Regions from separate parts of the Inmirania thermothiophila genome, predicted to be linked through region 3. Evidence: predicted binding sites of a transcription regulator. Region 3 holds the regulator's gene; each other region holds the start of a gene.
What was found. The regulator sigma-54, encoded in region 3, starts transcription at its own class of promoters, with help from an activator protein. The targets are predictions, from matches to a motif close to TGGCANGNTNCNTGCTT.
Positions count from the first base shown of each region.

Region 1 (2,260 bases), on a different contig from region 3:
AGGTGGACGGCCCCCTCGGGGGCTGGCTTGCCGTGCTCGGCCCCTACGGCACGGGGGGCGTGGCCCTGGCCGGGGCGGCGGTGTTCGCGGCGGGTGTCAAGAAATCCGACAGGTGGGCGGGGGCGGCCCTGCTGGCCGCGGCGGTGGCGGGCGGGGCGGTCCTCGGGGCGGTGCCGTGGACACGGCCTGCGGGGCCGGCGCGCAGCGTCGCCGTCGTGCAGGGCAACATCGCCCAGGACGTCAAGTGGGCGCCGGAGGCGGTGCTGCCGACCCTGGAGCGCTACCTGGGCATGAGCCGTCCGCTCTGGGGCACCGACCTGGTGGTCTGGCCCGAGACCGCGGTGCCGCTCTTCCTGGACGAGGTGGAGGCCGGGTTCCTGGACGCCCTCGCCGCCGAGGCGGGCGCCGCCGGCACCACCCTGGTCACCGGCATCCCCCTGCGCGACGCCCCCGGCGGGCCCTACTACAACGGGGTCGTGGTCGCGGGGGGCGGGGCCGGGGCGGTCTACCGCAAGCGCCATCTGGTGCCCTTCGGCGAGTACTATCCGGGGCGGGCCTGGCTCGGGGGGCTGTTCCGCATCCTCGACGTGCCCATGTCCGACTTCGCCCCCGGCCCCCCCGACCCCGCGCCGGTGGCGGCGGCGGGGATGCGCCTGGGGATCACCATCTGCTACGAGATCGCCTTTCCGGCCCTGGTCCACGGCGACGGCGGCGCGGCGCTGCTGGTCAACGTCAGCAACGACGCCTGGTTCGGCGACTCGCTGGCCCCCCACCAGCACCTGCAGATCGCCCGCGCCCGCGCCCGCGAGGCCGGCCGCTACCTGGTGCGCGCCACCAACACCGGCGTCTCCGCCGTCATCGGTCCGGACGGGCGCGTGCTCGCCCGCGGCCCGCAGTTCGCCCCCGCCGTGGTGCGGGCCGCGGTGCGGCCCATGGCCGGGCGCGGGCCCTATGCGCGGCTGGGCGACGGGCCGGCGCTGGCCGGCCTCCTGGGGCTGGTGGCGGCCGCCGCCGCCCGCAGGCGCCGCTGAGGGCGGGCCCGCCGAGCCCCTGCGCGGTGTCAGTTTTTTTTACAGCGCGCCCGGGGATTTCCTGAACGATCCTGGAAAAACAAAGGGTTGCGTGCCTGGCATGCCGCGTGCATGGACTGCCGTGGAGTCCACGCAGGCAAAGGAGGAGTCGCCATGAGAGGCGGAACACGATTGGGCCTGGCCGCGGCCCTGGCCTTCGGCGGGTGGGGTCTCGCCCACGCCGCCGCCATCGCACCGGCGAGCTACACGGACACCCTCGCGGTGGGTGAGACGGTGGTGGTGAGCAAGACGGTGACCACCGACCCGACCCTGGATTTCGTCGACTTCTACTTCCTCGCCGACAACACCGGCAGCATGGGCACCGTCATCGGCAACGTGCAGAGCGTGGCGACGAGCCTGCTCGGCTCCCTCAGCACCACCTACAGCAACGCCGCCTTCGGCGTCGGGCGCTACTTCGGCGACCCCAGCGAGGGGGTCGGGTTCGACAACGCCTACGACGTCCTCCAGCCCATCACCACCAGCACCACCGCGGCCACCACCGCCATGGGGAACTGGATCGCGTTCGGCGGCGGCGACGCCGCGGAGGCGAACCTCTACGCCCTCCACCAGGCGGCCACCGACGGCGCCGATACCGCAGGGCCCGGGACCGGCAGCGGCGAGGCCACCGGCTGGCGTGCCGGGGCGCAGAAGGTGATCCTGTGGTTCGGCGATATCTTCGGCCACCAGGACACGGTGACCCTCGCCGATGCCATCGCCACCCTGACCGGCGAGGGCGTGATCGTGGTCGGCTTCAACAGCACCGCTGCGGGGACCGGCATCGACGGGTCGTTCGCGGACGGTACCGGCGATGGGCGGAACCAGGCCTCGGCCATCACCACGGCCACGGGGGGCGCGCTGGTCAACGACTTCGTCTCGGTGCCGACCGGGGATCTCGTCAGCACCATCGTCAGCGCCGTGGGGACGGCCACCGCCACCTTCGACCTCTCGCTCTTCGTCTCCGGCGGTGACACCTCCGGCCTCAACGTCAGCTTCGCCTGCACCGACCCGGCGGGCTGCGACGACGTGACCGGCGGCGAGTCGCGCACCTTCTCCATGACCATCACCGGCCTCGTTCCCGGGACCTACGACTTCACCGTCGGCGTGACCGGTTTCAGCAGCATCAGCGAGGACGACCACATCACCGTCACCGGCGGGCCCACGACGGTTCCGGAGCCCGCGAGCCTGCTGCT
Region 1 covers NZ_RJVI01000001.1:774,620-776,879, forward strand. The annotation lists gene lnt (apolipoprotein N-acyltransferase) at 1-1,031, shown strand, start outside; gene EDC57_RS03810 (PEP-CTERM sorting domain-containing protein) at 1,185-2,260, shown strand, end outside.
Region 1: a site for sigma-54 is predicted at 1,128-1,144, ahead of EDC57_RS03810 (PEP-CTERM sorting domain-containing protein). Genes of this name have one in related genera too.

Region 2 (2,260 bases), on a different contig from region 3:
AGCCTCACATGATCACCTGCACCCGCCCGGGGCCCACCACCACGCCCTCCACGACGCGGCCGCTGCCCTCGTTGCGCACCCGCACCCGCGCGCCCAGGGGGGCGTCGCCGAGGGCGCGGCCGCTGCTGCGCACCCGCACCGGCCCGGCGCCGGCCTCGAGCACCACCCGCTCGCCGCGACGGACGAGGCGCGGCGGGCGCAGGGCCGCGGGGCTGACCACCTCGCCGGGGCGCAGCGGGCGCAGCGTCTCCTGGCCCACCGCCCGCTCGAGGGCGTCGAGGTAGCCCGCGGGCAGGGCGGCGAGGTCGCGCCGCTCCACCCGCAGGTCCTGCGCCGAGAGCGTCCGTCCGCGGGGCACGGGACGCGCCGCCACCACCACCGGGACGAGGCCGCGCACGGTCACCGACACGTACAGGGACCAGGGCCGCGGCCCCGGGCAGCGCACCCCCACGACGCGGCGGCCCACCGCGCGGCTGCCGGGGGGGTCGAAGGTCTCGAGGGCGCCGGCGCATCGGGGCAGGCGCAGGCGCGGGTCGAGGGCGCCGGCCCGCACCTCGATGTGCTCGGCGGCGGCCCCCGCGGCGGCGCGGGCATGGGCCTCGGCGGCCCGCCGGACGGCGTCGAGGGGCTGCAGGGCCGCCCGTCCGGACGCCGGCGCCGCCGCGAGCAGGAGGGCAAGGCAGGCGACGAGGCTTCGCTGGGTCATGGCTGCGACGCTCTTCATGGAGGCCTGCGCAAGGCCGTGCAAGCGCCGTGCCGGGCGGCGGCGCGGCGGCAAGGGCTTGCCGCCCCCGCCGCCGCCCTTGCCGCCGCCGTCCGCCCCGGGGCGCGTCGTCACGGGGCCGCGGCGGGTTGGCACGCCTCCTGCATCGGGGTGGGCGCAGGCTCAAGGAATCCGCGCAAGTGCCGATGAAGACCGATCCGCTGTTCGGAATCCACGCCAAGGCGTTGACGCTTCGGGCGCAGCGCGCCGGAATTCTGGCGTCCAACATCGCCAACGCGGACACCCCGCACTACAAGGCGCGCGACCTCGACTTCCGCGCCGCGCTGGCCGCGGTCGAGGGGCGTGCCGTGACCCTGCGGCGCACCGACGCCCGCCACCTGCCCGCGCCCGATCTGCTGCCCACCGCGGTGGCACTGCGCTACCGCGTCCCGGTGCAGCCCTCGCCGGACGGCAACACCGTCGATCCCCATGTGGAGCGTGCGGCCTTCGCCGACAACGCGCTGCGCTACCGCGCGAGCCTGCAGTTCCTCGGCGGCCGCATCCGGACCCTCCTCACCGCGATCCGGGGGCAGTAGCCATGTCGCTGATGCGCATCCTCGACATCTCCGCCCAGTCCCTTGCGGCCCAGTCGGTGCGGCTCAACGTCACCGCCAGCAACCTCGCCAACGCCAACAGCGAGGCGGGCTCGCCCGAGGCGGTCTACCGGCCGCGCCATCCGGTCTTCGCCGCCGTCCTCGATGCCCAGCGCCGGGATCCCGCCGCCGTCGGGGTGCGCGTGGCGGCGGTGGTGGAGAGCCAGGCGCCGCCGGAGAAGCGCTACGACCCCGGCCATCCCCTCGCCGATGCGCAGGGCTACGTCTACCTGCCGCGCATCGAGGTGGTGGAGGAGATGGCCGACATGATCTCGGCCTCGCGCAGCTACGAGGCCAGCGTCGAGGTCTTCAACACCGCCAAGGAGCTGGCCCTGCGCACCCTGGCGCTGGGCCAGTAAGGAGGAGCCGCGATGAGCACCATCGCCGACGTGGCCGCCGCCATCAACCCGCCCCAGGAGAGCCGCAGCGGGCCGCGCGACCGCCTGGGGCAGGAGGACTTCCTGCGCCTGATGGTGACGCAGCTGCGCAACCAGGACCCCTTCAAGCCGCTGCAGAGCGGGGAGTTTCTCGGCCAGATCGCCCAGTTCGGCACGGTCTCGGGGATCCAGGACCTGCAGCAGGCGTTCCGCGACTTCGCCGATTCCATGCACGGCGAGCAGGCCCTGCGGGCCGCCGCCCTGGTGGGTCGCAGGGTCCTGGTGCCGGGCGACGCGGTGCGCTTCGACGGCGAGCCCGTGCGCGGCGCGGTGGAGCTGGATGCGCCGGCCACGGAGCTGCGGCTCCGCGTCCACGACGCGGCGGGGGCGCTGGTGCGCACGGTGCCCCTCGGCGCCCACGAGGCCGGCCGGGTGGCCTTCACCTGGGACGGCCTCGACGACGCCGGTGCCCCCGTGCCGTCGGGCCGGTACCGGCTCGCGGTGGAGCGCGTCCGCGACGGCGAGAC
Region 2 covers NZ_RJVI01000001.1:822,457-824,716, forward strand. The annotation lists gene flgA (flagellar basal body P-ring formation chaperone FlgA) at 5-724, opposite strand; gene flgB (flagellar basal body rod protein FlgB) at 904-1,299, shown strand; gene flgC (flagellar basal body rod protein FlgC) at 1,302-1,715, shown strand; gene EDC57_RS04060 (flagellar hook assembly protein FlgD) at 1,728-2,260, shown strand, end outside.
Region 2: a site for sigma-54 is predicted at 854-870, ahead of flgB (flagellar basal body rod protein FlgB). Genes of this name have one in related genera too.

Region 3 (2,260 bases):
GGTCGAGGCGGTCGGCGAGGACGTCGATGGCGGCGTAGAGATCCTCCTCCACCGCCTCGGCGAAGAGCTGCGCCCCGGAGACGTGGACGGTGGCCTCCGCCTTCTGCCGCGTCTTCTCCACGCTGAGGATCACGTGCACGTTGGTGACGTGGTCGAAGTGGCGCTCGAGGCGCTCGAACTTCTCCAGCACGTAGTTGCGCAGCGCCTCGGTGACCTCCACGTGGTGGCCGGTGACGTTGATCTGCATGCTCGGCTCCTCTTGGCTCGGGTCCTGGGTCCCGGCAGGGGCTCAGACGAGCCGCCTGCGCTCGCTCGACGATGGGATGGCCATGGCCTCCCGGTACTTGGCCACGGTGCGGCGGGCGACGCGGATCCCCTGCTCGCCCAGCAGGCGGGCGATCATGGCGTCGCTCAGCGGTCGGGCCGGGTTCTCCGCCTCCACCAGCTTGCGGATGAGGGCGCGGATCGCCGTCGCCGAGGCGGCGCCGCCGTCGTCGGTGGCGATCTGGCTCGAGAAGAAGTACTTGAACTCGAAGATCCCGCGCGGGGTGTGCATGTACTTGCGGGTGGTGACGCGGGAGACGGTGGACTCGTGGATCCCGACGGCCTCGGCCACGTCGCGCAGGATCAGCGGCTTCATGGCGATCTCGCCGTGCTCGAGGAAGCCGCGCTGGCGCTCGACGATGCAGGTGGCCACCTTGAGCAGGGTCTCGTTGCGGCTGCGCAGGCTCTTGATCAGCCAGCGCGCCTCCTGCAGGTGGCTGCGCAGGCAGGTGCCGTCGGCGCCGCCCCGGCCCACCAGGGCGGCGTAGCGGGGGTTGATGCGGACGCGCGGCGTCGCTTCGGGGTTGAGCTCGACCCGCCAGACCCCTTCCTCCTTGCGCACGATGACGTCGGGGATGATGTACTCGGGCGGCGGCCCGGGGAGGCTGCTGCCGGGGCGCGGATTGAGCGAGCGCACCAGGGCCACCACCTCCCGCAGCGCCTCGAGATCGACGCCGAGGGCCTCGGCGAGCTCGGCGTGGCGGCCGGCGGCGAGGGTCTCGAGGTGGCCGTCCACGAGGCGCAGGGCCTGGGCGCGCCAGGGTGTCTCCTCCGGCAGCTCGAGGAGCTGGATGCGCAGGCACTCGGCGAGGCTGCGAGCCCCCACCCCCGGCGGGTCGAAGTGCTGGATGCGGTGGAGCACCGCCTCGGCCTCCTCGACGGTGACCTCCGGCCCCGCCGCGGCGACGATCTCCTCGAGCCCGGCGCCGAGGTAGCCGTCCTCGTCGATGGCGTCGATGATGAGGGTGGCGAGGAGGCGGTCGCGCTCGCTGAAGGGGGTGAGCTCGAGCTGCCAGGTGAGGTGGTCGCGCAGGGACTCGCCGTCGTGGCTCACGGGCTCGAGGCCCCGTTCGTCCTCGTCGCCGCCGCCGCCGCCGTAGAGGACGGCGCCGTCGTAGACGTCCTCCCAGGAGCTGTCGACGGGGAGCTCGTCCGGGATCTCGCCGCCGTCGCCGCCGAGCTCGCGCTCGCCGGCCTCCTCCGCCGCGGCCTCGGCGGCGACCTCCGCCTCGGTCTCCTGCTCGCCCTCCTCCTCGAGCTCCAGCATCACGTTGGACTCCAGCGCCTGCTGGATCTCGGCCTGCAGCTCCAGGGTCGAGAGCTGCAGCAGGCGGATCGCCTGCTGCAGCTGCGGCGTCATGGTCAGGTGCTGCCCGAGGCGGAGCTGCAGGGTCTGTTTCATGGGCTGGCGCTGGCGGCCGCGGTGCTCATCTTGGCCGTCATTCTACCCGAGCCCCGTTGCCGCTGCAGGGATCAGAGGCGGAAGCCCTCGCCGAGATAGACCCGCCGGACCTGCTCGTCGGCGAGGATCTCCTCGGGGGTGCCGGCGGCGATGACGCGGCCGGCGTTGACGATGTAGGCGCGGCCGCAGATGCCGAGGGTCTCGCGCACGTTGTGGTCGGTGACGAGGACGCCGATGCCGCGCCGGCACAGGTGGGCGATGATGCGCTGGATGTCCAGGACCGAGATCGGATCGACTCCGGCGAAGGGCTCGTCGAGGAGCATGAAGCGGGGCTCGGCGGCGAGGGCGCGGGCGATCTCGACCCGCCGCCGCTCGCCCCCCGAGAGCGACAGCGCCGGCTGTGCGCGCAGGTGGCCGATGTGCAGCTCCTCGAGGAGGGCCTCCAGGCGCGAGCGCCGCGCCGGGGGGTCGAGGTCGCGGCGCGTCTCGAGGACGGCGAGGATGTTCTCCGCCACCGTGAGGCGGCGGAAGACC
Region 3 covers NZ_RJVI01000003.1:286,029-288,288, forward strand. The annotation lists gene hpf (ribosome hibernation-promoting factor, HPF/YfiA family) at 1-247, opposite strand, end outside; gene EDC57_RS12095 (RNA polymerase factor sigma-54) at 290-1,726, opposite strand; gene lptB (LPS export ABC transporter ATP-binding protein) at 1,798-2,260, opposite strand, start outside.